Regions from separate parts of the Pseudomonas sp. GW822-FHT04H02 genome, predicted to be linked through region 1. Evidence: riboswitches for the same ligand, from Rfam matches in the RefSeq annotation. Region 1 holds a riboswitch; each other region holds the start of a gene.
What was found. A riboswitch is a leader RNA that binds a small molecule or an ion and turns the genes downstream of it on or off. The one in region 1 is predicted to bind cobalamin.

Region 1 (10,221 bases):
CCGGGTACATCGACGCTATTGGCGGTGTTGGCATAACGCGCATCGACGTAGCGCAGGCCCATGCCGGCTTCCAGGCTCGGAGCCAGGGCCTTGTTCAGCCACAGGTTGGCGGTGCGTCGCGGCACGTTGGTGGGGCGATTGCCGGCCCGGGACACCGCTTTGCCAGAGACCACCTCATCGAAGTCGTCGTACTCGGCACGCACCACCGAGGCGTTGGCCGAGACTTGCCAGCCGTGATCCAGGGCCAGCTCCAGCGAGGTTTCCAGGCCGTCGGCGGATTGCTGGCCGACCTGCTGCGCCAGGCGGGTCACCGGATCGGTGGTCAAGAGCTTTTTCTTGACGATGTGGTAGGCCGCCAGGGTCCATTCGCCACGGCCGTTCCAGAACTGCTGCTTGAGCCCGAACTCGGTCTGCTTGGCTTCGGTCAGGTCCATCTGCAACTGGCTCGGGTTGAGGCTGATCAGGTTGCTGACCCCGTCTTCACTGGTGGAGTACTGGCCGTACAGCGACAGTTGATCGGTGACCGCGAACACCAGGCCGGCGCGCCAGTTGCCGCCGGTGAGGCTGCGATCGGTGCGGGTGCCGGCGCGCAGATCACTGCGATCGATATGGTTCTGGTCGCGGCGGATGCCGGTCACCAGCGACCAGCGCTCCGACAGTTGCAGGCGGTTTTCCGCAAACAGGGCGAAAGTGCGGGTGCTGCTGTCGGTCTGGGGCGAGAAGGGCGAGCGGCTCTGGAAGTAGCCCGGTGCCGGGTTCCACGGGTCGATATAGTCGCTACCGATATCCTTGTAGGGCGAGTTGTTGGCCACGCCGAAGCGAATCCTGTTGTACTCCAGGCCGACCACGGTCCTGCTGTCCAGGCCGAACAGCGAGTGGTTGAAGGTGAAGCTCTGGCGATCGCCGATCTGCTCCTGATCGTGCTTGATCTCCAGGTAGTCGCCGCGCAGCAACTGCTCCCGGGAGCTGACCCAGTTGTAGGCTTCGGCGTTGCGCCAGTGGCGGCGGCTCTTGATGTAGTAGAGCTGGTTGCTGGCGCTGAGGTTGTCGCTCAGGGTCCAGTCGGTGTTGAGCCGGGTCCATTCGTCGTTGTAGCGCTGCACGGCGTTGCGCAGGTTGTAGTTCTTGGCCCGCAGGCTGTCGCGGTATTGGCCGGCAATCAGCGGCGTGCCGAAATAGCTGGCGGGTTCGCTTTCACCGCGTTCATGGGCCAGGGTGAAACCGAGGTCGTCGGTGGCTTGCCAGCGTAGCGCCGCGCTGAGTGCCAGGCTGCGTGACTGGCCCTGGTCGACCCAGCCATTGCTCTGCTGCTGGTTCAGGGTCAGGCGGTAGCTCAGGGTGTCGGTCAGCGAGCCGCCGCTGTCCAGGCCCAGTTGCTGGCGATCATGGGAGCCATAGCCCAGGCGCAGGCGGTTGTGGATCTCACCGTCGAAGGGCTTCTTGGCAATCACGTTGATCACCGCGCCGGTGGCGCCTTCCCCGTACAGCACCGAGGCCGGGCCGCGGATCACGTCGATGCGCTCGACCATCCACGGGTCCACCGGGAAGGTCTGGCTGCCGGCGCCGGTGTACAGGCGCGCGCCGTCGAACAGGGTCATCACCGAGGAGTGCCCGGTAAAGCCGCGGGCCGACAGTGCGGTATTGCCGTTGCCCGGGGTGGCGATGCTGGTGATGCCGGGGGAGCGGGTGACGGCATCCTGCACCGTGAGGTTGTTGCGGTTGCTGATGGCGTCGTTGCCCAGGCTGCTGGTGCTGGCCGGAGTCTCCAGGGCCGTGAGGTTCAGCCGCGAGCCGGCGGGCAGGGGCGTGTCCAGAGAGGTTTGCGGGGCGCTGGAGACTCCGCTCACTTGGGTCTCGGGCAAGACCAGGGAGGTTTTCTGGTCAGCCAGTGCCAGGGCCGGGTAGGCCATGCAAGGCAGGAGGGTGAAACACAGCGAGGGGCTCGCCAGGTGTTGCAGCAAGGAGGTGCGGGACATGCGATTCCTACTACTTGTAAGGAATGAATGAATCCCGGAGGGAACAACGCATAGGGAATCGCGGGCAGCCGCGCCCACGAAAACCGGACTGCGCCCGCCCACCGCGGGGTTGTCAAACGAAGTTGCAGGCCGGTCTCCGGGCTTGCGAGGGTCATGAGGCATTCACCTTCCCATGCCTTGGCACAGTGGTCTGTCGAATGCTTCGCTCGCTTACCGTTGCGGGGGCAGCGCCGGACTGATCATCGAAATGACGCACCGGCTTCCCGTTTAACCCCATGCACGGCGGCATGGGACACCTGAAACTGGCGCGCATATGAGCACTGCCGAGCCCTTGCGTCAATGGCATGTGGCCAGCTACGGCGGCGGTTTCAGCGCTTTATGCCAGGCAAGTCAATATATTGACCTATTTTTCCTGGCGCTTAAATAATCAACAAATATCGACGCATTATTGACGATTTTGCTTTTCTGACCCAGTATGTCGGCGCTGAGCGATTGATTATCTTGAGTTTTTTTTGACGCCAAAGCGCTGAACTCTGCTCCGAAAATAGGCGAAACAGCCTATGGCGCAGAGCAGCCACTAAAAAATGACGGCCAGGATGGCAAGTAGCCAGGGCTGATCCGTTGGCTGTGCTAGCTTCAGACGGCGTAGCCGCGATATTTCTCTTTGGAATGATCTATGTCTGCCGAACGGATACTGGTTACTGGGGGCGCTGGTTTTATCGGTTCTCACCTCGTGGATGCACTGCTGGCCAAGGGTTATGCGGTGCGGGTTCTGGACGACCTTTCCACGGGCAAGGTCGGCAATCTGCCCATGGGCGATGCTGGCCTGGAACTGCTGGTGGGGGATGCCGCCGATGCGGCACTCCTGGCGGATGCCGTTCAGGGCTGCGATGCCGTGGTGCATCTGGCTGCTGTGGCGTCGGTCCAGGCTTCGGTCGAAGACCCGGTGGCCACCCACCAGAGCAATTTCATCGCCACCCTGCGCCTGTGCGAGGCGATGACCGCGGCCGGTATCCGCCGCGTGGTGTTCGCCTCCAGTGCGGCGGTCTATGGCAATAACGGCGAGGGCACGCCGATTGCCGAAGACACCCCCAAATCTCCCCTCACGCCCTACGCGGCGGACAAGCTCGCCAGCGAGTACTACCTGGACTTCTACCGCCGCCAGCATGGGCTGGAACCGGTGATCCTGCGCTTTTTCAATATCTTCGGCCCGCGCCAGGACCCTTCATCGCCGTACTCCGGGGTGATCAGCATTTTCAGCGAGCGGGCCAAGGCCGGGCGGCCCATCACCCTGTTCGGCGATGGCGGGCAGACCCGCGACTTCGTCTATGTCGCGGATCTGGTGAAGATCCTGGTGCAGGGCCTGGAATGCCCCGCGCCGGCAGCCGATGCCACCAATGTCGGGCTCGGCGGGGTGACCACCCTCAACGATCTGATTGGCGCCCTGCAGCAGATCAGCGGCAAGCCGCTGCAGGTGAGCCACGGCGCGACCCGCTCCGGGGATATCCGCCATTCCAAGGCCGACAACCGCCGCTTGCGCGAGCGCTTCGACCTGGGCACGCCCAGCAGCCTGGCCGAGGGCCTGGAACGGCTTTACCGCAGCCTTTAGTTCGTTGCCTTAGGGGCGCGCCATGGCGGCTGCCCTAGAGCCTGATGTTGTGCAGATTGATCTACTGAAGAGTGAGTTATGGATATCGAGTTTCGCAGGGGGCATGTCTGCAAAGTGGTTCGACGCCTGTTTACCGCATTGGCCTTGTGTGCCACCAACACCCTGGTGCAGGCCGCGCCCGCGGCGCCCGCCAGTGTCGGGTTCTGGTACGCCGAGCAGCCACCCTTGCAGGAGCTGGCGCAGTTCGAATGGGCAGTGGTCGAGCCCGGCCATATGGCCAGCGCCGATGTCGCCACCTTGCGCAAGCTCGGCAGCCAGCCGTTCGCCTACCTGTCGGTAGGGGAGTTCGACGGCAACCGCGCTGCCCTGGCCAAGCAGGCCCTGGCCCAGGGCGCGAGCCCCGTGCGCAACAAGGCCTGGGACAGCCAGGTGATGGACATCGCCACCCCGGCCTGGCGCGAACACCTGTTCAAGCGTGCCAAGGCGTTGCAGGACCAGGGCTACGCCGGCCTGTTCCTGGACACCCTGGACAGTTTCCAGTTGCTCCCCGAGGCCGATCGCGAACCGCAACGCAAGGCCCTGGCCTCGTTCCTGCGGGAACTGCACAGCCGGCTGCCCAACCTCAAGCTGTTCTTCAACCGGGGCTTCGAGGTACTGGGCGAGCTCGATGGCGTCGCCTCGGCCGTGGCGGTGGAATCCATCCACGCCGGCTGGGATGCCTCGGCCAAGCGTTACCGCCCGGTTTCCGAAGCCGACCGCACCTGGCTTGAAGGCGAACTCAAGCCGCTGCGCGCACGCAACATCCCGCTGGTGGCCATCGATTACCTGCCGGCCAACCGTCGGGAAGAGGCACGCAAGCTGGTCCGGCAATTGAGCCAGGAAGGCTTTATACCGGTGGTCACCACCCCGGACCTCAACGCCCTGAGCATGAGCACGGTGGAAGTCCAGCCGCGGCGCATCGCCATGCTCTATGACCCGCGCGAAGGGGAACTCTACGATCACGCCGGGCACCGCATGCTCGGTGGCCTGCTGGAATACCTGGGTTACCGGGTGGACTACTTCCCGGTGGACGACAGCCTGCCTGCCTACAGCTTCGCCGGCCTTTACGCCGGGGTGGTGCTGTGGATGACCAGCGGCCCGCCCGAGGACAGCCGTGCCTTCTATAGCTGGGTCGGCCAGCGCCTGGATGAGCAGGTGCCCCTGGCGATCATGGCCGGCCTGCCGATCGAGGACCGGGCGCTGCTCAAGCGCCTGGGGCTGAACCTGGCGGCGCCGGGGGCTCGCGATGCCCTGCATGTGCTGAGCCAGGACAAGAGCCTGATCGGCGCCTTCGAGGCTCCGGTGGTGGCGCGCAGCCGCGAACTGACCCGCGTGAGCCTGCTGCCCGACGGGCCGAAACCAGCCCTGGTGCTGGGCGATGACAAGGGCGGCAAGTACGTCCCGGTGGCCACCGCCGCCTGGGGCGGCATGGCCCTGGCCCCCTATGTGGTGGAGGCCAATGTGGAGCGCAGCCGCTGGATCCTCGACCCGTTCGCCTTTATCCAGAAGGCCCTGCGCCTGCCGTCCCAGCCACGCCCGGACACCACCACCGAGAACGGTCGGCGGATCGCCACGGTGCATATCGACGGTGACGGTTTCCCGTCCCATGCCGAAGTGCGTGGCACCCCGTATTCCGGGCGCCAGGTGCTGGACGACTACATTCGTCCCAACCCGTTCCTGACCTCGGTCTCGATCATCGAAGGCGAAGTCGGGCCCAAGGGCATGTCGCCGTTCCTGGCGCGGGAGCTTGAGCCCATCGCCCAGGAGATCTTCGCCGACCCCAAGGTCGAAGTGGCCACCCACACCTACAGCCACCCGTTCTACATGCAGCCGGAGAAGGCCAAGAAGGACGAGGATTTCCACGCCGAATACGGCCTGCGCCTGAATATCCCGGGGTACAAGACCCTGGATTACAAGCGCGAGATCCTCGGCTCGCGGGACTACATCAACAGCCGCCTGACCACCGCGCAGAAACCGGTGAAGCTGGTCTTCTGGCCGGGGGATGCGCTGCCCAGCGCCGAGACCATCAAGCTGGCCTACGACGCCGGGCTGAAAAACGTCAACGGCGGGCAGACCATTCTGACCAAGGCCAACTCATCGCTCACCGGCCTGTACCCGCTGTTGCGGCCGACCTCGGGCGGCTTGCAGTACTACGCTCCGGTGATCAACGAGAACATGTACACCAACCTCTGGAAAGGCCCGTACTACGGCTTTCGCGATGTGATCGACACCTTCGAGCTGACCGATAGCCCACGGCGCCTGCGCGGCATCCACCTGTACTACCACTTCTATTCGGGCACCAAGCAGGCGTCGATCAAGGCCATGACCGACATCTACCAGTTCATGCGTGGCCAGCAGCCGCTGTCATTGTGGATGAGTGACTACCTGGACCGGGTCCACGGCCTGTACCAGGCAAGCCTGGCGCGGACCGCCAATGGCGACTGGCAGGTACGCGGCATGGACGGCCTGCGCACCTTGCGCCTGGACCCGGCGCTGGGTTGGCCGGACCTCGGCCGCTCGGTGGGGGTGGCCGGGGTGCGCGACTTGCCCCAGGGGCGCTATGTAGCCTTGAGCAGCGATCATGCGCTGTTGGCCCTGCGCCCCGAGCGCGATCCGCGCCCGGCACTGGAGCTGGCCAATATTCCCCTGCGCGACTGGCGCTATGTCAATGACCGGCAGGTGAGCTTCTCCTTTGCCGGCCAGTTCAACCTGGAATTCTCGGTGCGTTCGGCCAGCGCCTGTCGGGTCGAGGTCCAGGGCCAACGCTACGCCGGCAAGTCCGAACAGGGCCTGTGGCATTTCCAACTTCCCATGAAGCAGGTGAGTGATGCCCAACTCCTCTGCAACTAAGGCCAAGGCGCCCAGCGCGCGGCTGCTCAACCCCTGGGCCTTGCTGCTGGTGGCGATCGCCGTCGGCGTGCTGCTGTGGGCAACCTTTCGCAATGAAGAGGCGTTCCGCCCCAAGGGCGGGCAGCCGGACGAAGTGTCGGCCAGCTACGCCGAGGTGCTGCTGGCCGCACACCCGGAAAACAATGAGCTGCGCACCCAGCTGCTCGACCTGCTGATTCAGCTGGGGGACTACCCCAAGGCGGAAAAACACCTGGCCCAGTGGCAGCGGCCCGATCCGGCGCTCAAGGCCTACTACCGCTTGCAGCTCGATGCCCTGGCGCTGAACAACAGCACCGACAGCGCGGCCCTGCAGGCCCTGGCCGAACGTTTCAAGGCCTTTGACTACAAGCCGCTGCCATCGCCGCAACTCGAGCGCCTGGCCACTTTGGCCCTGAGCGCCCAGGCCCCGGGGCTGGCGGCGGATGCCTATGCCGAGCTGGCGCGGCGCGACCCGACACGGCGCGAGCAGTGGCTGCCTGAAGCCGCCAAGTGGTACCAGGCCAGCGAACAGCCGGGGCGCGCGGCCGATCTCTATGTGCAGTTGCTCGATGCCAGCCAGACCCCCGAGGCGCGTCGGCAGTTTCTGCAACAGGCCTTCACCACCCTGGTGGCGGCCGATCGCGGCGATCAGGCAGTGGAGCTGCTGGCCCGAGAGCTGGCCGCACAGCCGGACGTGGCATTCGAACCGGCGCTGCTGGACCGCGGCGTGGATGTGGCCGTGGCGCACAACCGCGTGGACCTGGCGGAACAGTTCTTCAGTGCCTGGCGCAAGGTACAGCCCGACAGCCCGGAAATCCTCGCCAAGGAATTCAAGCAGCGCCTGGCCTTCGGTGACCTGGCCGGCGCCCATGCGGTGGGCCTGCAACTGCTCGAACAGCGGCCGGATGACCCGCAGTTGCTGGAGCAGATGGCCCATCTCGCCGAATGGCAGGGCGACTCGGCCGCCGCCCTGGGCTACTGGATCAGCCTGAGCACGCTAAGCAAGGACCCGGCGCAGTTCGAGCACACCTGGCGCCTGGCGATGCAGACCTACGACTTCGACCGGGGCATCCCACTGCTGGCGGGGATCATGGACAGCCGCGCCCTGACCAACGTCGAGCTCGATGCCCTGGTCTACGCGCAAGAGTCCAGGGGGACACCCGAGGAGGCAGAAAAGTGGCTGCGCCGCTATGTCGCCAAATACCCGAAACAGCGTCTGGCCTGGGTGCGTCTGTTGCAGAACCTGGAAAACACCGAGCAGTACCCGCAGCGCCTGGTGGTCTGGAACCAGTTCGCCAAGCGCTATCCGCTGACCAGCACCGAACGTGTGGACTGGGCCAACAACCACCTCAAGCTGTTCGATAGCCAGGGGGCCTGGAAAGTCATCACCGCGGTGGATGGCAACAAGATCAAGGACTTCAACTACTGGCAGTCCCGCGCCGCCCTGGCCTGGGACCTGGAACTGGACGACGAGCTGCAGCTGGCGCTGGAGAAGATGCTGGCGATCAAGGGCTCACTCAATACAGGCGACGAAAGCGAGCTGATTGCCCTGTATCGCACCCGCGATCCGCGCAAGGCCCTGCAATTGACCGTCGACAGCTGGCGCCAGGGCCACAGCCCGCAGCGCCTGGTGGCCGCCCTGCAACTGGCCCAGGAACTCCAGGACTGGCCTCTGGTGGTCGATTTGCTCAAGGAGGCCGAGCAGTACCCGGGGGCCAGCGACCAGTCCCAGGTGCTGGCCGCCCGCGCCGCGCTGGCGGTGCAGCAGGGCCAGACCGATCTGGCCCTGCGCCTGTATCAACAGGGCTTGAGCCGCTTCCCGGACGACAACACCTTCCGTGAGCGGCTGCTGTGGCTGTATGTCGATCTGGGCCGCACGGGCGAGATCAAGCCGCTGTTGCAGCAATGGCGCTCCCTGGCCCGCAGTGACAGCAGCCTGTGGCTGCCGTTCGCCGCCGCCAGCCAGTTGCTCGGGCGCAATACCGAGGCCCTGGCCTGGTATCGCCTGTACTTGCAGGCCAACCCCCGGGACTGGATGGTCCAGGCCGCCTATGCCGATGCCCTGGAGGGCGCCGGTTATGCCGACTCGGCCCAGCGCTTGCGCCTGCGGCTCGATCGCCAGGTCAGCCCGGAGCAGATCCGCGCCACGCCCCAGGGCTATGCCACCTGGCTGCGCCTGCTGGCCAGCAGCTATTCGTCACGCAAGGCGCAGAACAAGGCCATGCAATGGCAGGACGGTTCCAAGCCGATGCTGCAGCTGTGGTTCGATCAGTTCCTCGCGCGCCTGGATGACCTCAATCAGTCGGCGCAAAAGGATGAGTGGCTGGCCTGGGCCCGCAGCCGCGGTCTGAAGGTCAGCCGCTACGAGCAGATCCAGGAAGCCCTGCGCGGCAGCAATCGCCAGGCCCTGGAGCGCCTGGTGGCCAGCGGCGACCTGGACCCGGCGCAGCAGGTCGAGGCCTTGAACAGCCTGGGTCGCAGCGGCGAAGCGCTGGCGGTGGGCCTTTCGGCACTGGGTGACGAGCAACCGGCGGCGCTGCGCGAGCAACTGCGCCGCCAGGCCATCGAGATGACGGAGCGCACGCCCCAGGGTATGCAAATCGCCTGGGAGCGCCAGGACTACGGCGGCCTGGTGTTCAACGGCCCGCGCCTGACCGCCGCGCGCTATCTGAACGACAACTGGTACGCCAAGCTGGTCCTGGAGCAGGGCCGCTACAGCGGCGATGTACTGGATGAGTCGCGCCTGGGCAATGAGACCAATACCGAACTGACCTTGCAGCGCCAGCTGGAGAACGGCAACTACAAGCTGATCTTCGACAGCAGCCTGCGCAAGGACGATGACCGCAACGGCCTGGGTGCCAGCCGCACCTGGCAACTGGACAGCGGCAACGAGCTGGACGTCGGTGCCGACTGGCACCGCAAGAACGAGGACAGCGGATACATGCGCACCTTCGGCCAGCAGGATGATGTCTGGGTGGGCGGCCGGCATCGCTATTCGGCCCGTGACCAGTTGTCCTGGAACCTGGCCCAGCGCTGGTTCTCGACCCGCGGCGGCGATGACCTGGGCAGCGGCCAGGCGTTGAAGATCGAGTTCGACCACACCTTGCAGTTCGAAGGGCCGAACTGGGAATTGCGCAGCGGTATCGACTACCAGCAGAACAGCCTGAACAACCGTTCGCTGCCCGACCTGGCCAATACCCTGGGCGGAGGCATCGATCTGGCCGGGGCCGATCTCGACAATCCGGAGCAGATCACCAGCCAGACCCTGCTGCAGAAGCGCTACGGCCAGCTGTTCTTCGGCAGTTCCTGGCGGCGCGGTTTCCCGGGGGCGCTGAACCGCACACGGGGGCAATACACCTGGCTGGTGGATGTCAGCACCGGCTGGCAGTGGACCGACAACACTATCAACTACGCCATCAGTACCGGTGTCGGCACCGAGGTGATAGGGGATGACGAATTGGCAGTGACCCTTGGCTACCAGTCCGCGCCGCAAGGCGGGGCAGGCAAGTCCGGGGGCACTGCAGGTGTCAGCTACAGCGTGCGTTTCGGACGCTGATCATGGAATTCAAAGAGGAGTAAACCTTATGCAATCCATTCGTTGCGTGAGTCTGGCAATGGTCGCCTTGCTGATGGCCGGGTGCAGCAGCTTCACCGGGCAAAGCAGCCCCGAGTTGTCCAAGAGTGCGCGCTGGGGCGTGCTGCCGCTGGTCAACTATTCCCAGACACCCC
Region 2 (10,221 bases), on a different contig from region 1:
GCCGGTGCGCATGGTGGCGGTGCCCCAGACCGACAGGCCCAATTGCAGCAGGTGGTCGCCGTGATCCTGCAAGTGGCGTTCGAGAATCAGGTTGGCCGACTGGAAACCGATGCGCCAGGCGGTGGTGGTGGGCAGGTTGCGCACATCCACCGAGTAGAAGTTGCGCCCGGTGGGCAGCACGTCCAGGCGCCCGCGGCTTGGCGCGCCACTGGGGCCGGCAGGCACGAAACGCCCGTTCAGGGCGTCCAGCAGGCCGCGCATTTCCGCCGGGCCGCAGGCGTCCAGACGCGGTGCGACCACCTCGCGCAGGCCGTCGATGATGCTCTGCACCGGCTCCCAGCCGGGTTCGTCCAGCTGTGGGACGGGCCCTTGCAGCGCCGCTTCGATCAACCCGGCGGCGTAGAGCTCCAGGCGCTCGCGAACGTCACCGGCGGTGCGCCACAGCGCCTCGCTCAACTGTTGCAGCACGGGCGGGCGGCGCCCGGTCCAGGGCTCGGACAGGGCACAGTCCAGGGGGTCGAAGCCCAGGCCGAAAGCCTTGGCCAGGGCCCGCAGCAGGCTGGCATGGGCGCCTTTGCCGTCGCCCCGGGGAATGCGTAGCAGGGCCAACAGGGTGTCGATGCGCAAGCGCCCCTCGGGGGACTCGCCGAACAGGTGCAGGCCATCGCGGATCTGCGATTCCTTGAGGTCGCACAGGTAGGTGTCCAGGCGCGGCAGCCAGAGCGCGGCGTCGGCGTCGCTGTCGAGCTGTTCGCCCAATTGCAGCTCGCGGTCGATATGGGTCTCGCGCACCAGCTTGAGAATGTCCCGCTGCAGCTCCCGGGCCCGGCGCGGGTCCAGCAACTGGGCTTCGTAGTATTCGTCCGCCAGCAGTTCCAGGTTGCGCAGCGGGCCATAGGTCTCGGCGCGGGTCAGGGGCGGCATCAGGTGATCGATGATCACCGCCTGGGTGCGGCGCTTGGCCTGGGCGCCCTCCCCCGGGTCGTTGACGATGAACGGGTAGATGTTCGGCAACGGCCCCAGCAGCGCATCCGGCCAGCATTGCTCGGAAAGCCCCACGCCCTTGCCCGGCAGCCATTCCAGGTTGCCGTGCTTGCCGACATGGATCAGCGCGTGGGCGCCGTAGGCCTGGCGCAGCCAGAAGTAGAACGCCAGGTAGCCATGGGGCGGCACCAGGTCCGGGTCGTGGTAGACCGCGCTGGGGTCCACCTGGTAACCCCGGGCCGGCTGGATACCGACGAAGGTCAGGCCAAAGCGCAGGCCGGCGATCATCATCCGCCCGCCGCGGCACATCGGGTCCTGCTGCGGCGTGCCCCAGCGCGCCAGCACCGCTTTGCGGTTGGCTTCGGGCAGGGCCTGGAACAGCGTCAGGTAGTCGGCCATGGCCAGGCTTTGCTGGCAGGGGCGCTGGTCCAGGCTGTCCAGGTCGTTGCTGACCCCGCCCAGCAACTGCTGGATCAACTCGGTGCCGCTGGCCGGCAGTTCGGCCGGCAGCGGATAGCCTTCGGCGTGCAGTGCCTTGAGGATGTTCAGCGCCGCCGCCGGGGTGTCCAGCCCCACGCCGTTGCCGATGCGCCCGTCCCGGGTCGGGTAGTTGGCCAGTACCAGGGCCACGCGCTTGTGGCCGTTGTCCAGGCGCCCCAGTTCTACCCAGCGCCGGGCCAGTTCGGCGACGAAATCCATGCGTTCGGGCTGGCCGCGATAGCAGACCACGTCCGACTGGCTGCGCTCGCTGCGCCAGGCCAGGTCCTTGAAGCTGATGGGCCGGCTGATGATGCGCCCGTCCAGTTCCGGCAAGGCGATGTGCATGGCCAGGTCCCGCGGCCCCAGGCCCTGCTCGCTGTCACGCCAGCCCGGTTCGTTGTCCTGGGCGCAGATCGCCTGGATCACCGGAATATTGCGGCGGAACGGCCGCAGGTGCGGGGCTTCGGGGCTGGACTGGGCAAAGCCGGTGGTATTGAGGATCACCCCGGCCGCGGTTTCATCCAGCCAGTCTTCCACCTGGCTCAGGCAGCCCGGTTCCTTGAGGCTGGCCACCGCTATCGGCAAGGGGTTGAGGCCCGCCGCCAGCAAGCGCTGGCAAAACAGGTCGATAAAGCCGGTGTTGGCCGCCTGCAGGTGGGAACGGTAGAACAGCAGCGCCGCCACGGCTTGCCCCGGCTGCCAGTCGGCCTGCCAGTCACTGAGGGCAGCCTGGCTTTTGTGCGGGTGGTAGATCGCCGTGCGTGGCAGGGCCTGCGGTTCGCTCCAGGGGTAGTCGCGCCCCAACAGGCCGCTGGCCAGGCAGCGGTAGAAATTCAGCGCGTTGTCACGCCCGCCCTGGCGCAGGAACTGCCACAGGCGGTCGCGTTCGCCGGCAGCCACCGTGCTCAAGTCGCTGAGTTCCGGGTCCGGGCGGTCGTCCCCCGGCACCAGGATCAACTGCACCCCGCGCCTGGACAGCTCCACCAACTGCTCGACGCCGTAGCGCCAGTAAGCGATGCCACCGTGCAGGGAAATCAGGATGACCTTGGCGTGGCGCAGCACCTGGTCCACATACAGGTCCACCGAGGCGTGGTTCTGCACCTGCATCGGATTGGCCAGGCGAAAGCTGGGGTAGTCCTCGGGCAATTGCTCGGCGGCGTCCGCCAGCAGCGCCAGGCTGGAATCGCCGCTGCACAGGATCACCAGCTCGGCGGGGGTTTGTCCCAGGTCGGCAATGTTGTCATCCGACACGAAACCGCCGGGCTGGGTCCTGAGCAGGTGCATGGCTTAGACGCTGAGTGCGGCGCGCAGTTGCGCTTCGAGCTGGGCGGCGTCCAGTTCCTGGCCGATCAGCACCAGGCGCGTGGTACGGGCCTCGTCGGCGCCCCACTTGCGGTCGAAGTGCTTGTCGAAGCGCGTGCCCACGCCTTGGATCAGCAGGCGCATCGGCTTGTTGGGGATCGCGGCGAAACCCTTGACCCGCAGGATGCCGTGCTTGACCACCAGTTGGGTCAGGGCGTCCAGCAGCAGGCTTTCGTCGGCCTGGGGCAGCTCGATGGAGATGGAATCGAAGGCGTCGTGATCGTGGTCGTCGTGATCGTCATCGCCGTCATGGTGATGGTCGTGGTGGCTGTGGCGGCCGTCGATGTGTTCCTCGGAACCGGCACCCAGGCCCAGCAGCACATCCAGGGGCAGGCGACCGCTGCTGGCTTCGATGACCTTGACCGCCGGCGGCAGCTCCTCGGCCACTTCCAGGCGCACCTTGGCCAGGTCTTCGGGGCTGATCAGGTCGGTCTTGTTGAGGATCACCAGGTCGGCGCTGGACAGTTGGTCGGCGAACAGCTCATGCAGCGGCGATTCGTGGTCCAGGTTGGGGTCGAGCTTGCGCTGGGCGTCCACTTGATCGGGGAAGGCGGCGAAGGTGCCGGCGGCCACAGCCGGGCTGTCGACCACGGTGATCACCGCATCGACGGTGCAGGCACTGCGGATTTCGGGCCACTGGAAGGCCTGGACCAGAGGCTTGGGCAGCGCCAGGCCGGAGGTCTCGATGAGGATGTGGTCCAGGTCGCCACGGCGCGCCACCAGTTCGCGCATCACCGGGAAGAACTCCTCCTGCACGGTGCAGCACAGGCAACCGTTGGCCAGCTCGTAGACTCGGCCGCTGGCCTCTTCCTCGGTGCAGCCGATGGCGCATTGCTTGAGGATTTCGCCGTCGATGCCCAGCTCGCCGAATTCGTTGACGATCACCGCAATGCGCCGGCCCTGGGCATTGTCCAGCATGTGCCGCAACAGGGTGGTTTTGCCCGAGCCGAGGAAGCCGGTGACGATGGTGACGGGAAGTTTGGCCAGTGTTTTCATCGGATGCCCTTTGGCAAAAGGAGGCGGGCAAACGGGACGAGAACCGCAACGCCGGGCGCGCGGAGATTTCGCCACCGGATCACCCCGCCCGGTTGTAGTGAGAATCTTGGATCGAGGCAGGTCTCCTGGCTGAGGGCTTGCCAGTCGTCGGACCGGCGATTGCTGCGCCTTCCCACCGGCGTCGTCGACACCCATGCAGTGGCCTTGCAGCAATCGAACCCTTCACAGTTGCGGGGGCAGCCGCGGCATCGACCGCGTTCCCTTCTTAGCTTCGACCCATGGCCGAAGAACCTCGAAAGCGCAAGGCTACGCAGAGCCAGGGGGTCGGTCAATCGACAATGCGCCCGTAGCAGCCGGCTTGTCGGCGAAAGGGCCATTGAACCTTGCACGAACGCGGCGCACACCTGCGCAGCGGTCACGGCAATTGACGCCCCTGCCCCGCCCATGATCTCCTACACACCTTGTTACGGGTGCCCTTTACAGGGTGAAACGGGAAACCGGTGAATCACGTGCTTAACTAAAAAGCCGTGGCCAGTCCGGTGCTGCCCCCGCAACGGTAAGCGAGCGAAGTGTCAGATCCACTGTGCCAAGGCATGGGAAGGCGACACTTGCCGGCACGGCATGACACAGCCCTGCCCCTCGCAAGCCCGGAGACCGGCCCGCAACACTTACATAACAACCCGCGGTGGGCGGGCGCTGTTGCAAACCCTGCGTGGCCATCACGCGGGGTTTTCCTGCGCCTCTACCCCGCTGACACTCCAGAGGGAAGCGCCATGTCGATCATCAGCAGCACCAGCCACTCCGCCAGCACGACCTCCACCCTGAGCCAGCGCCTGGTGGCCGCCATCGGCGCCTCGATCCTCGGCGCGTGCCTGGTGTACTTCGCCGGCTTCTCCCACATCGAGGCGGTGCACAACGCGGCCCACGACACTCGCCACAGCGCCGCCTTCCCTTGCCATTGAGACCTGCCGACATGATCAAGCGTATCGCGCAAACCGCAGGTTTCACCGGCCTCTTGGCCGCCCTGCTGCTGACCCTGCTGCAAAGCTTCTGGGTCGCCCCGTTGATCCTGCAGGCGGAAACCTATGAAAAGGCCCCCGCGGCCGAAGTCCATGAGCACGCCGAAGGCGCCATGGCCGCCCACAGCCACGATGCCGAAGCCTGGGAGCCGGAAGACGGCTGGCAGCGCGTGCTGTCCACCACCGGAGGCAACCTGGTGGTGGCCGTGGGCTTCGCCCTGATGCTGGCCGGCCTCTACACCCTGCGCGCGCCGAACCGCACGTCCCAGGGCCTGCTCTGGGGCCTGGCCGGCTATGCCACCTTCTGCCTGGCGCCGACCCTGGGCCTGCCGCCGGAACTGCCGGGCACCGCCGCAGCCGACCTGGCACAGCGGCAGATCTGGTGGGTCGGCACCGCCGCCTCCACCGCTGTGGGCATTGCCCTGATCGTGTTCGCCCGCAACTGGCTGCTGAAGGTCCTGGGCGCGGCCATCATCGCCGTACCCCACGTGATCGGCGCGCCGCAGCCGGAAGTGCATTCGATGCTGGCCCCGGAAGAACTGGAAGCGCAATTCAAGATCGCCTCGCAGCTGACCAATGCGGCCTTCTGGCTGGCCCTCGGGCTGATCAGCGCCTGGTTGTTCCGGCGCAAGAGCGCGGGCCAGTACTCGGCATGATCGAAGTGAGCGCAGCGCCGACCCTGGTGGTCGGCCTGGGCTGCCAGAAAGGCTGCCCGGTGACCACGCTGCGCGCCTTGCTCGACCAGGTCCTGGCGGCGCACCAGTGGCAGGCCCGGCAGGTCCTGGCCCTGGCCAGCATCGACCTCAAGCGCAACGAACCCGGCCTGCTGCAACTGGCGGAGCAACTGGAACTGCCGCTGACCTGTTTCAGCAGCGGCCAGCTCGCCCCCTTTGCCCTGCGCCTGAGCCACCGCTCGCAAATCGCCTTCGAACGTACCGGCTGCTACGGCGTGGCCGAAAGTGCCGCCCTGGCCCTGGCCGAACAGCTGTCACCCGGCCCGGCCACACTGCTTGTTCCCCGGCAAAAATACGCCCAAGCCACCCTGGCATTGGTCGCCGCCCGGTAGAATCCCCGATAATTCCCGCCTTCGATCATGAGCAATCTTCATCTGAAGCACGGCTCCCGACCTTTTTTCACAGGACACAGCCATGACTGTCTATTTCATCGGCGCCGGCCCCGGCGACCCGGAACTGATCACCGTCAAGGGCCAGCGCCTGATCCATCGTTGCCCGGTGATCATCTACGCCGGCTCCCTGGTCCCCCAGGCAGTGCTCGACGGGCACCGCGCGGAGCGGGTGATCAATAGCGCCGAACTGCACCTGGAGCAGATCATCGAGGCCATCAAGCAGGCCCATGCCCGGGGCCAGGACGTGGCCCGGGTGCATTCCGGCGACCCGAGCCTGTATGGCGCCATCGGCGAGCAGATCCGCTGCCTGCGGGAGCTGGGCATCCCCTTCGAGATCATCCCCGGGGTCACCGCCACCGCCGCCTGCGCTGCCCTGCTGGGGGCCGAACTGACCCTGCCGGACGTCTCCCAAAGCGTGATTCTTACCCGCTACGCGGACAAGACCGCGATGCCTGCCGGCGAGGATTTCGCCAGCCTGGCGGCCCACGGCGCCACCATGGCCATCCACCTGGGGGTCAATCACCTATCGAAGATCGTTGCCGAGTTGCTGCCCCACTACGGCGCAGACTGCCCGATTGCAGTGGTGCACCGCGCCACCTGGCCGGATCAGGACTGGGCCCTGGGAACCCTGGCGGACATCGTCGATCAGGTGGCGGCCAAGGGTTTTCGGCGCACGGCACTGATCCTGGTGGGCCGGGTGCTGGCCACGGATGCATTCAGCGAATCGTCGCTGTACCGCGCCGGGCACGCACACCTCTATCGCCCCTGACACACACCCTGTGTAGGAGCTGGCTTGCCAGCGAAGGCGATCTTGGCATCGTGCAAGGCTTGAGGGCCCATTCGCCGGCAAGCCGGCTCCTACGAGGTGGGAGTTCCTATGTTGCCGCGCTGGGCGCTTTGTAGGAGCTGGCTTGCCAGCGAAGGCGATCTGGGAATTGGTGCAAGGCTCTAGGGCCCTTTCGCCGGCAAGCCGGCTCCTACGGAGGCTTTGGGGGGAGCCGGCTTGGGGGCATAAAAAAACGGCGCTCACGGGGCGCCGTTTTTTCAAGTCGCAGCGAACGCCTTAGTAGTAGGCGTTTTCTTTCTGCGTGTGGTCGGTGACGTCACGTACGCCCTTGAGCTCCGGAATGCGCTCGAGCAGGGTGCGCTCGATGCCTTCCTTCAAGGTCACGTCGGCCTGGCCGCAGCCCTGGCAACCGCCGCCGAACTGCAACACGGCAATGCCGTCCTCGACCACGTCAATCAGGCTGACCTGGCCGCCGTGGCTGGCCAGCCCCGGGTTGATCTCGGTTTGCAGGTAGTAGTTGATGCGCTCGTTGACCGGGCTGTCGGCATTGACCATCGGCACCTTGGCGTTGGGCGCCTTGATGGTCAGCTGGCCGCCCATGCGGTCGGTGGCGTAGTCGACCACCGCATCATCGAGGAAACCTTCGCTGAAGGCGTCGATGTAGGCGGTGAAGCTTTTCAGGCCCAGGGCCTTGTCTTCGGGTTTCTCTTCGCCCGGCTTGCAATAGGCGATGCAGGTCTCGGCGTACTGAGTCCCTGGCTGGGTGATGAAGATGCGGATGCCAATCCCCGGGGTGTTCTGCTTGGATAGCAGATCAGCCAGATAATCGTGGGCGGCGTCGGTAATGGTTATGGCGCTCATGGTGGTTCCTCGCAGACGTGGGCGCAGTTTACGCCAATCCAAGCCGCTGACAAAGTCCTAGTATTTTTGTCGGGATAGACTTTGGTATAGAGCGTCCCCGGGCCGCGCCAAGGCGCAGTCCGGGGGCGATGACAGCTCTATGTCAGAGGTTTTCGTAACGGTTCATGTCCAGGACCCCGGCTTCCACCGGATCGGTTTCCTGCAGGTAGCGGGTCTGGTCATGGAAGTACTGCCAGAACTGCGGATGGCTGCGGCGGATGCCCCAGCGCTCGACGATCTTCTCGAAGCTGGCGGCGTCCCGGGCCGCCTGCATGGCGTCGACGAACTCCGGCACTTGCCCGGCCGGTACGTTGAACATGAAGTTCGGATAGCTGCTGAGAATCCCCGGGAATATGGTCAGGGTGTCCAGCCCCGGCTGATAGCGCAGCGACTCGCCGAGCATGAAGGCCACGTTACTGTGGGCGCGGTTGCGCAGCATGCTGTAGAACTCGCGCTTGCCGCTGGCGGTCTGGACACGCAGCAGGGTCGCTTCCGGCAACTGTTCGATGACCTTGAGGCCCGCCGCCGGGCGCGATGCCAGGCGGCTCAGGGCCTGCTCGGCATCCTGCAGCGCCGGGTCGATGTTCGGGCGTGAGCAGTAGGCGCTGTCACAGCGGTTGATCGGATCCGGCTTGGCGTTGAGGTCGCCATAGCGGGCCAGCAACTGGTTGGCGAAGTCCTTTTTCGGGTCCTTGAGGTCGAGCTTCAGCGCGCTGCGCTTGTCGTCGTCGATGGACTCGTAATCCAGCCACATCTTGAACTTGCCGCTGTTCTGGTACCAATCGTCGAGGAAATCCTCGCGGGTGCCGGCGGGCATCAGGCGCAGGAAGTTCTGCTCCGCGCCATTGCGGATCAGGTCGAAGTACAACCGGGTCTGGGCCTGGTGCGAGACGTTGCCGAACACGTCGAAGTTCACCGCCAATTGATAGTAGGTGCGCTCCAGCAGCGGGTAGTCGAACAACCACATCGTCTGTGGCACTTCGCCGATCAGGCCCTTGGTCACCGAGGCGCTGTCGAAGTGGCGGAAGATGCTCAGCAGCGCGTTGTCGTTGCCGGCCCACAGGGTCGACCAGCTGGGCGCCGGCGAATCGGCATAGGAATCGCGGCGCAGGGCCTCGTACTCGTTGCGCTTGTCGCGATAGGCCAGCCACAGGCTAAGCACGCTGCCGACGTCGTCGTTCTGCCCGGGCATGGCCAGCAACGGCGTGGCCTGGCCGCGATAGGCCGGGTCGGTGATGTACAGGTCATGTTCGGGGGCCTGGAACAGCGCCCAGAAGTTGTCGCGGATCACGTCGGTGGCGATCTGCCCGCGGCACACCGGGCCACGGATAAAGGTGCGCACGAAGTATTCGGCGTTATCCAGCATGAACTGGTAGCGGGCCTTGGCCGGAATCGCCTCGAAGGTCTCGAACGGGTTGGCCCGGCGCGCCGGCCCGTAGCCCGGCAGGGCCGTGACCTGCCAGTCGCCGCTGTAGAACAGGGTCTTGACCCGGGCCATCTTCGCCGCGCTCAGCGGGTAGGTGATATGGGTCTTGTGCACGATCACCCCTTGCACCGGCCACAGGCGGTAGTACACCTGGGTGCCCGGGTCGTCGTTGGGGCGACGGGTGTTGATCAGGTCGATGGGCTGGCCACTGGGGGTACGGGAACGCACCCACTGGAAGAAATGCCCCGGCTCACCGCCTTCAAAATAGAGATGGGCGAGGAACAAGTGTTCATAGAGCCAGCGCGCCACCAGGCTCTCCCGGGCGCCAGGGGCGTTGAGCAGGTTTTCCCACTGAGCCACTTGCAGGCTTTCCCAGGCACTGGGGGCCAGGCCTTGCTCGTCGATGGGCGCGCCCGAGGCCAGCCAGCGTTGCAGGGTCAGGTATTGCTGATCGGTCAGGCCGGTGACCGCCAGGGGCATGCCTTCCTTGGGGTGAGCCCCGGCATAGGCGTCGAACTCCGCCGGCTGCGGGCACATGTTCTCGCGGCTCAGGCCCAGGGCGATCTCGCTGGGCAACTTGGCGTTGGGTTGCAGCGGGGTGCGATGGCCCAGTTCCAGCATGCGCGCCATCAGCGCCGCCTGGCTGCCCTGGGCGTCAAGCACCGAATAGAAGCCCTTCTGCTGCCAGGCACGCTGGCCAGTGGCGTCATAGAACAGCCGCGTAGGCGCTTGGGCCTTGCTGCGCTCGCCGTCGTACACCGGAATCTTCGAAGCACCACGGCTGGCCCCTTCACCACTGCCCAGGTTGAGCTGACAGGCGGAGTCGTAACAGGCATGACAGGCCACGCATTTCTCGGTAAAGATCGCCTGGATGTCGCGGGTATAGGAAATCGCCGGCGCCGGACCTTGTGCCAGGCACACTGAACTCAGAAGCAGCAGCGCGCTGCTGACGATAAAACGAAACGGCATGTCCCTGGTCCCGAAAGAAAAAAACGCCGCGATTCTACCGGTCTCACCCCTCGACCAACATGAGCGATATTCATGCAAAAACCACGCATGCCGCAAAACCATGCAGGTTTGCTATGATCGCCGCCCTTCGCAATGGCCTTACCAGGTAGTTCTCATGTCCGATCGCAGTGCT
Region 3 (10,221 bases), 850 kb from region 1:
GCGGTAGCACCAGAGTGCGGCAAGAAGCAGCAGGACCAGGATCACCAGCATCGGCGGCCTCCAGGGGCAGGGTGGATCGGCTCAGGGGCGGCGCGCGCCGTGCTCGCCACTGCGAAGTCGGTTATCGGCCGCCCCTCAGTTATAGCCAAATATTCCCCACCTGCTGGCGCTGGCAGGCCGAAACTGGGCGTTGGCAGTGATGGCGCTTTGAAACGCGACTGATAGACTTTCACCGGTTGCTTGCCACCCGCTCGTTCCACCTTTACCCATTGCTGATCGGAGGCGACTTGCTCCCTGCGCAGGACACCAGAGGGAAGGGACTGTCATTGGCCAGGAGGCTTTATCGGTCACGGACCCTGGGCCTGGCCCTGGGGTTTTTCTGCGTGGCCGCGGGGATGGCGCCCCTGCAACCGGCGCCCTGGGTCTGGGGCTTCATGCTGTTCAATGCATTTGCCTGGCCGCACCTGGCCTACCAATGGGCGCGGCTGGCCCGGGTGCCGTTTCGTGCCGAGTACCGCAACCTGCTGGTGGATTCGCTGCTGGGGGGCTTCTGGGTCGGCGCCATGCACTTCAATCCGCTGCCGCTGGCCACCACCCTGGGGATGATGGCCATGAACAACATGGCCCTGGGCGGGTTACGTTTCTTCCTCGCCGGCAGTGCGGCCCAAGTGCTGGGCATGGGCGTTGCCCTGTGGCTGTTCGGGCCGGCGTTTGTCGCCCAGACCACCCCCGAGCAGGTGTATGCCTGCCTGCCGATGCTGACCCTGTACCCGCTGGCCCTGGGCTACATCTGCTATCAGCAGGCGGTGACCCTGGGCCGGCACAAGCGCGAGCTGCTGGCCCTGAGCCGCACCGACAGCCTGACCGGGCTGCTCAACCATGGCGCCTGGAAGGACCAGTTGGAGATCGAGTTCCAGCGCTGCAAGCGCCAGGCCCATGGTGGCGCCATCGCCCTGATCGACATCGACCACTTCAAGGCCATCAATGACACCTACGGCCATGTGGCCGGGGATGTGGTGCTGCGCCAGTTGAGCAAGCTGCTGCGCCAGAACCTGCGGGTCAGCGACCAGGCCGGGCGTTATGGCGGCGACGAGTTCTGCGTGATCCTGCCGGACGTGCCCCTGGCCCATGCCGCCGAACTGATGGAGGCCCTGCGCGGTCGTTTTGGGGCCCTGGGCTATGAACAGAGCCCGGCGCTGCAGGTCAGCCTGAGCATCGGCCTGGCGGCCTTCAACCCCCTGCACGACGACGCCATGGGCTGGCTCAACGATGCCGACCAGGCCCTGTATGCGGCCAAGACCTGCGGCCGCAACAACGTCACCTGCCACCCGCCGGAGCAGCCGTCCAGGCGTTTGCTCAACTCCCTGTAGCCGCTGTTCCTTGTGTCCCGCGAAGGCGTCTGTGGGTACGCCGCGGGGTCGGGGGTGTTCCCTTCGCCGGCAAGCCGGCTCCTGCGGGGGTGGGGGTCAGTCGTGGGTGGGGTGCAGGCGCCGGGCCAGTTCCAGGGCGGTGCGGCCGCTGGCGATGCCCGGCACCAGTCGGGCGAAGGGGATGTCGATCAGCCGGTCTTCGCGCACTGCGCGCAATCGCGACAGCACAGGGTCGCTGTGCAGCAGCTGGCGTTTGCGCCGGGCCGGTGACCACAGGGCGTCGGCCAGGAGCATGGCGTCGGGGTCGTTGGCCAGCAGGGTCTCGCTGTCCACGGTCAGGCGCGGGCGGTCGATGGCGGCAAAGCTGTTGCGCGCACCGGCCGCTTGCAGCAGCACGCCGACAAACCCGCGCTGGCCCTGGCTGGCCAGGCCGTTGACTTCGCTGTCCAGGTAGAACACCGAAGGCGTCGGGCGCCCGCGGTACAGGGCCGCGGCGGCCTCCAGGTCGGCATCCATCTGGCCCACCAGTTGCTGCGCGCGGGCCTCCTGGCGCAGCAGCCGGCCCAGGGTCAGCAGGTCGCGGCGGATATGCCCGAAGTAGTCCTGGTCATGCCCGGCGCAGGCCGATTCCAGCAGGTAGCTGCCCACGCCTATGGCCCCCAGGCGTTGCCGGGAGCTGAAGTTTTCCGGGAAGGCCGAGGCGAAGCCGCCCACCACCAGGTCGGGTTTCAGGCTGTAGAGCACTTCTGCCGACGGGTACTGGCGAGCGATGACCGGCACGCCGTGGTAAAGCCCTTCGGCCTGGGCCTGGCCATCGTCGTCCAGATAGGCGACGCCGATCATCGACGGCCCGGCACCCAGGGCCAGCAGCAGGTCGGCGCTGTGCTGGTTGAGGGCGACGATGCGCTGGGGCGGGCCGTCCACCGTCCAGGTCCGGCCACAGTTCTGGTAGCTGTGCGCCAGGGCCGGCAGGGCCGCCAGCCACAGCAGCAGGCCGAGCAGTCTGCTAGGCATCCGCGGTTCCTCCGTAGGGCGCGGGAATCCGTAGATCCGCCACCGGTTCGCCCTGGACCAGGTGCTGCTGGACCAGGCGCAGCACCTCGCCGTCATCGCGCACCCGGTACCAGCAGCCGTCCGGGTGCACGGTGAGTACCGGCCCCAGGTTGCACGGGAACTGGCAGGCGGTGCGGGTCAGCAGCACGCCACCGGGCGTCTCCATGTGCTCCAGGCGCAGCAGTTCGCGGCGCAGGGTCTTCCACAGCGCCAGGGCGCCGCGCCGCACGCAGCGCGGGCCGGTGCACAGGAACACCTGGCGGGCATGGGGCGGCACCCGCGACCAGTCCGGGTCGCTCTGCACCGCGTTGACGTTGTCGCAGGCCAGGTGGCGCTCGCGCTGGCCGATGCTGGCGCAGGCCAGGGCCGCGTCCAGCCCGCGCCGGCCCAGGGCCTGGGCGGTGATCCACAGCCGCGGTGCCTGGGGGTGGGCCTGGGCCAGGCGCCCCAGCTCATCGCGCAGCCAGTCCAGGTAGGCACTGTCGGAGCTGGGTTCCAGGTCCACCACCAGCAGCTTCGCGCCGTCCTCGGGCAGGGCTTCGCCCAGCGCCGCCCAGAGGCTGTCGAAGCCGTCCAGGGTGTCGATCACCCGGGTGTCGGCGCCGTCGCCGCGCAGGGCCTCGAGCTCCTTGCGAAAGGCTTCGCCGAGGGCGCCGCCGTGCAGGCCGGGGCCGACGAACAGCACCCGTTGATAGTTCTCATGCATGTCGGTCGGCCTCAGAAGCGGTAGGTGTAGCGCACTTCGGTGGTGAAGGGGCGCCCCAGGTTGTCCACCGAGGGCGAGGTGCTGGTCATGCTGGTGCTGTAGTCGCGGTCGAACAGGTTCTCCACCAGTAGGCTCAGGCGGTGCTGCTGGGCCGTATCCAGGTAGCGATAGGCATCGGCGTCGACCACCGAATAGTGGCCGTAGTCGACGTTCTTTGGGCTGTCGATCTGGCCGATGTAGCGGACCGCACCACCCACGCCCCACATCCGGTCCGGGGCTTCGAAGCCCAGCCGCGAACGGGCGAAGAAACCGGGGATGTTGCTCAGGGTCACGCCGTTGCGCGACTCCACCAGGTTGCGGGTCATGTCCGCCTGCAGGGTCCATTGCGGGCTGAACTGCCAGCGCCCGTCGAGTTCGATGCCGCGCACCTTGATCCGGCCCTGGCCGTTGCTCCAGACATCGTTGGCGTCGAGGGTGATCAGGTCGTCGATCTTGCGGTGGAAGGCGCTGACGCTGGCGTTGAATTCGCCGGCCAGCAGGCTGCCCTTGTAGTCCAGGCCGAGCTCGGCATTGAGGCTCTTTTCCGGCTTGAGGTCGGGGTTGCCTTTTTCGTAGTCCTCGTTGGCGTACAGCTGCTCGGCGTTGGGCAGCTTGAAGGCGCTGCCGTACTGGCCGCGCAGTTGCCAGTGGGGCGTCAGGTCGTAGAGCGAGGTGAGCATGCCCACGGTGGCGCTCTCGCCGCCGCTGATTTTCTCGTGGCGCACGCCCAGGCTCGGGTGCCAGTCGGGCAGGGCGTCGAACACCGGGCGCAGTTGGGTGTACAGGGCATTGGCCTGGGCCTGCTTGTTATCGATCTTGAGCACGTCGTCCTGGCCCTTGAACCATTGGTTGTCGGTGCCCAATACCAGCACGTGGCCGCCGTCCAGCTCGGCCTTGCCCTCGGCCTGCAGGCCCCAGTCGGTGAAGCCCCAGTAGTCGTTGTGGTTGCGCACCTTGAGGCTGGCGTCGTCGAGGCTGTCGATCCTGGTGTAGCGGGTGTCCCAGTCGTTGACATGGCCCTTGACGAAGTAGCTGAAGCCTTCGTCCAGGCGCTGCTCGAAGGTCGCGGTGGCGATCTGCTGGATGCGGTCGTTGGTGGTTTTCCGGTTGTTCACCGGGCGGGCGAAATCCAGGTTGGCGTCGCTGTACTGGTAGAACAGTTCCAGCCGCGAAGCGTCGCCAAGGCCCTGGATCGCCTTGGCGCCGAAGGTGGTCACTTCATAGCTGCGTTTCTTGTCCCGGGTGTTGGCGTTGTAGGCGCTGTTGCGAAATGGCTGGTAGCCATCGGAGACGTTGTGGCTGACATAGGCCAACAGCCCGAGCTCGCCCAGGCCGTTGCTGAGGATCTGCTCGGCGCGGGCGTCGCCGCTCCTGCCCATGAAACTGTCCAGGCCCAGGTTGACCTCGCCGGAGACGTCGCGGGTCTGCGGGCTGCGTGTGACGATGTTGATCACCCCGGACACCGCCTGTGTACCGAACAGCAGGCTCTGGCCACCCTTGAGCACCTCGATGCGCTCGATGGCGTTGGCCGGCAGGGTATCCAGGTACAGGCCGCCGTACAGGCGGTTGTTCAGGCGCACGCCGTCCAGCAGGATCAGGGTGTCGTCGTTGCGCCCGCCCAGCAGGGAATAGGTGCCGTAGTCGAAGGGGCCATTCTTGGGCGCCACATACAGCCCCGGCACGTACATCTGCAGGACCCGGGTGATGTCGCTGCTGGGGCCGGCGCGTTCGATCTGCTGGCGGTCGATGATCTCCACCTTGCTGCCGTACCGGGCCATTTCGGCCACCGTGGTGGACTCCACCGAGGGGGCGGAAACAAATTGCCGGTCCAGCGTCAGGGGGCTGTCGTCCGCCAGCAGCAGGGGGCTGAACAGGCAGCCGAGCAGGGCGCCGCTCATGGTGCGGCCAGGTGCACGCCAGTCGCGTGCAAGGAAAGTGTCAGGTGTTGTCATTGTTGGTCTTCTCGAAAGTGTCTTCGGGAAGCACGCAGGAGAGGGTATCGGCCACGGGCACGCGACCATACCGGCCCATGCCCGCCCACCGCAGGATTGCCAAACAGACGTCACAGGCCGGTCTCCGGGCTTGCGAGTCTGGCGGCATTCGCCTTCCCATACCTTGGGTACAGTGGCCTGTTGAATGCAGCACTCGCTTACCGTTGCGGGGGCAGCACCGGACTTGCCCGAAAAGGGGCGCACCGGTTTCCCGTTTCACCTCCTGCACGGCGGCAGGAGGCACCTGAAACTGGGCGGCATATGAACATCCGCCCCGGCGTTCGTCAACGTTGCGCCTGCCGCCAGGTGTTACCGGATTCATCGCCCTGACGCCTCTGTAGCCGCTGCCGAGCCCGCGAGGCTGCACAAAGGCCCGCAGGGCCTTGCTTGGCAGTCTCATGTCGAGCGCCTCAGCGGTCTCGAGATTTCGCGCCCCTGCGGGCCGTTCTTCCGAGCGCGGCCCGAGCCTGCGGCAGCGGCTACAGGAGCAGGGCGCTTTGCGGGGCCAGGTGCCGCTGTGCGTGCAGGGCCGTGCGTGACTCGCAGGCCAGCAGCGGCACCGCCCGTACCGAGTCGCCCGGCTGCAGTTGCAGGCGCTTGGCGGTCAGCCGGTCCACCAGCAGGCAACCCGAAACCAGGCGCCCGGGGGCGGCGGTGATGCGGCAGCTTTCCAGGCGCCGGTTGTGGATCAGCCACACCGGCGCCTGTGCGTCCGGAGTGCCCACCAGCAGGGGCAGGGTCTGGCTTTCGCGCACGCTGCGGACCTTCGCCACCTCGGCCTCGATCAGCGGCCCGCCATCGAAGATGTCGATGCAGCCCTGATGGCTGAAGCCTTCGTCGCGCAGGATGCTCACCGCCTGTTCGGTGCTGGCGTGGGCCTGGCCGATGGCGGCCTGTGCCTGGGGGCTGAGCAGGCAGGTGTACAGCGGCTGGCGCGGCATCAGTTCGGCGATGAAGGATTTGCTGCCGTGGCTGGACAGGCGATTGGCCTGCTGGAAACCCATCTTGAAGAAGTGCCGCCCCAGGCTGTCCCAGAACGGCGAGCGGCCCTGGCTGTCGAGCTGGCCGCGCAGTTCGGCCACCAGCTTGTCGCCGAACAGCCGGGGGAATTCGGCGACAAACAGCAGGCGCGCGGTGGACAGCAGGCGGCCGGTGTAGCCCTGGCGGTGATCGCGGCGCAGGAACAGCGAGCACAGCAGCGACTGCCCGGTCATCTCGTTGCACAGGAACAGGGTCGGGATGTGCTTTTCGATGCCCAGCACCGGGGCGCTGCCGTGGGTGGTGCCGACCCGGTAGTTGTAGCAGGGCTCGCGCAGGCCGATGGCGCCGCTCAGGCCGCAGACCCCTATCACCTGCTGCTCGTCATCCTCCATGACGAACAGGTAGTCGGCATCGGCCCGCTCCACCTGGTTGGCGAAGGCTCGCTGCGCCCAGCGCACCCGATGGGCCAGGCGCTCGGGGTCGGTGGACAGGTTGTTCAGTTCGCGACAGCTGCCTTCGAGCAGGCTCAAGACCGCCGGCAGATCGGTGACGCGGATCGGACGGACGATCATTGGCGGGCTCCTGGCAATGACGCCGGGCAGGGGGGCAACAGGGGCCGGTTCATAAGGCAACGCTCCGTACCGGCTCGCCCGGCGCCAGTTGCAGGGCCTGGAACATGGCCGGGTCGAGGCCGATTTCAGCGCCCGGGGCGGTGTCCAGCGCCGCGACTATGGCGCGAAAGCCCTGCAGCCGCTCGTTGCTCAGCAGCCACTGCTGGCCCTGGCCGCTCTGGGGGCTGGGGTAGCTGGTGGCGACCCGGCTCTGGGCGATCGAGCGCAGTTGGTGGCTGCGCCCCTGCAGGGTCGGCCCGGCATCGAACAGGTCGACGTACTGGGTCGGCGCGAAGCCTTCGTCGATCAGGATCTGGCAGGCCTCCCGGGCATCCGGGTGAACCTGGCCGATGCAGTCCTGGGCCGCCTGCGCCAGCATCGGGATGTACAGCGGGTACTGGGGCATCAGTTCGGCGAGAAAGCCGCGGCCCTGCAGGGCGCACAGGCGCTCGGCCTCGACATAGGGCAGGTCGAAGAAGTGCTGGCCCACGGCTTGCCAGAACGGCGACTCGCCGTTGGCGTCGCTGTAGCCGACGATCTCGCTGATGCAGCTGTCGGCGAAGCGCCGGGGGTGGGCGGCGATGAACAGCAACCGCCCGCGGGAGGTGAGCTGGGCCAGTGGCGTACCGCCCAGCGGCGGGTCGACATGGAAGCTGCGCAGCAGGGTCTGTTCGCTGAGGTCGTGGCACAGCGACAGGGTAGGCACCCCGTGCTGGATGTTCAGCTCCCGGGAACTGCTGATGAACGGGCGGTTGCGCAGGCTGTAGAACGGGCTGGCAAAACCGGCAGTGGCGAGGATGTCCGAGCAGCCGCGCAACTGGCCACTGTCGAGGTCCTCGAGCACCAGGAAATAGTTCTCCGGGCCCTGGCTGGCCTCGCTCTTGGCGAAGGAGGCCAGGGAATCGAGGATCTTGTCCCGCAGGCAGGTTTCGTCATCCACCAGGGAGGTCACGCCCAGCAGGCGTTCGCGGGCCAGGCGCCGCAGTTGGGGCAGATCGGATAACGCCACCGGACGCAAGGCCAGCATGGGTGTACTCCTGTATCAAGGGCCGCTTGCCCCGGGGGGGCAGGCACTGGCCAGACATCACTGTCGGTTACCACGCAGTTCCATGGCCGCGGCATCCGGCGGCCAGTCCCCGGGCCGCTCTTGCTGGCAGCGCCGGGGTTGGCGCGACGCCCTGGGGCGCCGCGCGGGTGCAACTAGTGCTTGAGCGGGTCGGGCAGGGCGGCACCGCTGCCCAGCTTGTTCAGCAGGAACAGGTAGACCAGCCCGGCAAGGATCCAGATGGCGCCGAGTTTCTGCGCATCCACGCCCATGTTGTACATGATGGCGCTGACGATCACGAAGCCGATCACCGGGCAGATCAGGTGGCGCACCACCTGGCCGGACTTCTGCCGGCGCCAGTAGAAATTGATCACGGTGATGTGCAGCAGCATGAAGCCGCTCAGGGCGCCGAAGTTGACCAGGGAGGTCAGGGTGTCCACCGAGTTGATGAACAGGTAGCAGATCAGCAGCGACAGCACCGCCACCAGGTAGATGCTGATGTGCGGGGTGTTGTGCTTGGGGTGGACCTTGGCCAGCACCTTGGGCAGCTTGCCGTCGCGGGCCATGCCGAACAGCAGGCGCGATACCGCGGCCTGCGAGGTGATGGCCACCGCCACGCCCCAGGCCAGCGCCGTGGCCACCCCGGTGAGGGTCGCCAGCCAGCTGCCGGCGGCCAGTTCGGCGATTTCATAGAAGGCGGTGTCGGCGGACTTGAAGCCCATGCCGGCGGCCAGGTCGGTGGCGATCCAGGTCTGTACCACGAAGATCGCGCCCATCACCACCAGGGTGATCAGCGCGGCGCGGCCGACGCTGCGGCCCGGGTCGCCCTTGACCTCTTCGGCGAGCGTGGAGATGGCATCGAAGCCGAGGAACGACAGCACCGCGATGGACACGCCCTGCATCAGCATGCCGAAGTGGAAGTTCTCCGGGTTGTACAGCGGCGCCAGGGTCAGCTGGCCGTTGCCGGCGCCACCGTGCAGGGCATTCCAGGCGTAGAACAGGAAGATCCCCAGGACCGCCAGTTGCGCCAGCAGGAACAGGATGTTCATCCGCGCGGTGAAGGTGATGCCGCGCAGGTTGACGAAGGTGGCGCTGACCAGGAACGCCAGGATGAAGCCGACCTTGGGCACTTCCGGGTACAGGTGGTTGAGCGCCATGGCCGCGTAGACGTAGAGCAGCGGCGGGATCAGCAGGTAGTCCAGGAGCATCAGCCAGCCGGCAAGAAAGCCCACATGGGGGTTGAGGCCGCGCTGGGCGTAGGAATACACCGAACCGGCGATGGGAAAGGCGCGGGCCATGGCGCCGTAGCTCAGGGCGGTGAAGACCATCGCCACCATGCCGATGATGTAGGCCAGGGGCACCATGCCCGGGGCTTCCTGGTTGACGTAGCCGTAGACCCCGAACGGGGCGATGGGAATCATGAAAATCATCCCGTAGACCACCAGGTCACGCAGGCTCAGCCCGCGCTTGAGTTCCTGTTTGTAGCCGAATTCTTCAATCTCCATGAAGCCGTTCTCCTTGAGCCTGTGTAAGTGGGTAAAGGCGGGGCCCTGCGGGTCGTCATTGACACCTCGGGCCGCGCTTTCGTGTTTGAACCTGGCAGGGTTTAAAGACACACCACAGCGGTTTTTCTAGTTGTTGTACCGGTCCTGCAAACAGCGTTTTGGCGCGCCGGGTGAGTCCTTCGGGGCGCGCCGGTGAAACCTTCCTCTCGCCCGCGGCTACAGCAGCGGCGCCAGTGTATCGCTCCAGTGCTGCACCGCTTCAGGGGTACGCAGCAGATCGTTGCGCACCTCGATCAATACCGACGCCAGGCCACGGGCGTCGCCGTGCACCGGCACGGTCATGTCGCTCAACGGATCGATCTCGTAGGGCTGGTTGCCCGCCACCTTGATCGGCAGCCTCCACAGCCCTTCGAGGATCCGCGCCGCGTAGTCGGTGGCGCTGCCATACAGCACGCCGATTTCCAGCGCGCGCGGCTGCCCGTAGTAGACCGGGGTGAAGCTGTGGATCCCCACCACCCGCACTTCACGGCCCTGGGCCAGGCGCCGGTCGATGATCCTTTGCAGGCGCTGGTGAAACGGCGTGAACAGCTGCTGGCGGCGGTACTCGCGAGTGGCCTCGTCCAGCTGCTGGTTGCCCGGCACCTGATAGATCTCGCTTTGCAGCGGGATGCTGTCGGGGGCGTGGCGCGGCCGGTTGAGGTCGATCAGCAGGCGCGAGTAATTGGCCGCGATCAGGGTCGCGCCCAGGGCCTGGGAGAGGCTTTGGGCCAGTTCCAGGGCGCCCGGGTCCCAGGCGATGTGTTCGCGGGCCGCCAGCGGGTCCAGGCCCAGGTCGTGCAGGGCCGGTGGAATGTAGTGGCTGGCGTGTTCGCACACCAGAATCAGCGGGTGCTCGGAGTCTTCACGGATCAGGCGGTAGG

Region 2: another riboswitch for cobalamin. It lies ahead of cobW (cobalamin biosynthesis protein CobW); the one in region 1 lies ahead of AC1RMG_RS05130 (TonB-dependent siderophore receptor).
Region 3: another riboswitch for cobalamin. It lies ahead of AC1RMG_RS01310 (TonB-dependent receptor plug domain-containing protein); the one in region 1 lies ahead of AC1RMG_RS05130 (TonB-dependent siderophore receptor).

What each region holds. Positions count from the first base shown of each region.
Region 1 is NZ_JBXAMM010000001.1:1,114,813-1,125,033, forward strand. Features, by position in the region: gene AC1RMG_RS05130 (TonB-dependent siderophore receptor) at 1-1,976, opposite strand, end outside; cobalamin riboswitch at 2,087-2,291, opposite strand; gene AC1RMG_RS05135 (NAD-dependent epimerase/dehydratase family protein) at 2,653-3,585, shown strand; gene AC1RMG_RS05140 (bifunctional glycoside hydrolase/polysaccharide deacetylase family protein) at 3,664-6,474, shown strand; gene AC1RMG_RS05145 (tetratricopeptide repeat protein) at 6,452-10,048, shown strand; gene AC1RMG_RS05150 (transporter) at 10,077-10,221, shown strand, end outside.
Region 2 is NZ_JBXAMM010000004.1:401,181-411,401, forward strand. Features, by position in the region: gene cobN (cobaltochelatase subunit CobN) at 1-2,748, opposite strand, end outside; gene cobW (cobalamin biosynthesis protein CobW) at 2,752-3,822, opposite strand; cobalamin riboswitch at 3,921-4,132, opposite strand; cobalamin riboswitch at 4,274-4,499, shown strand; gene AC1RMG_RS19270 (CbtB domain-containing protein) at 4,596-4,784, shown strand; gene AC1RMG_RS19275 (CbtA family protein) at 4,796-5,497, shown strand; gene AC1RMG_RS19280 (cobalamin biosynthesis protein) at 5,494-5,907, shown strand; gene cobM (precorrin-4 C(11)-methyltransferase) at 5,990-6,736, shown strand; gene nfuA (Fe-S biogenesis protein NfuA) at 7,031-7,615, opposite strand; gene AC1RMG_RS19295 (fatty acid cis/trans isomerase) at 7,758-10,049, opposite strand; gene metH (methionine synthase) at 10,204-10,221, shown strand, end outside.
Region 3 is NZ_JBXAMM010000001.1:267,062-277,282, forward strand. Features, by position in the region: gene AC1RMG_RS01290 (alpha/beta fold hydrolase) at 1-51, opposite strand, end outside; gene AC1RMG_RS01295 (diguanylate cyclase) at 288-1,370, shown strand; gene AC1RMG_RS01300 (ABC transporter substrate-binding protein) at 1,467-2,384, opposite strand; gene AC1RMG_RS01305 ((2Fe-2S) ferredoxin domain-containing protein) at 2,377-3,129, opposite strand; gene AC1RMG_RS01310 (TonB-dependent receptor plug domain-containing protein) at 3,141-5,066, opposite strand; cobalamin riboswitch at 5,219-5,422, opposite strand; gene AC1RMG_RS01315 (arginine N-succinyltransferase) at 5,639-6,712, opposite strand; gene AC1RMG_RS01320 (arginine N-succinyltransferase) at 6,762-7,778, opposite strand; gene AC1RMG_RS01325 (APC family permease) at 7,952-9,301, opposite strand; gene AC1RMG_RS01330 (N-formylglutamate amidohydrolase) at 9,518-10,221, opposite strand, start outside.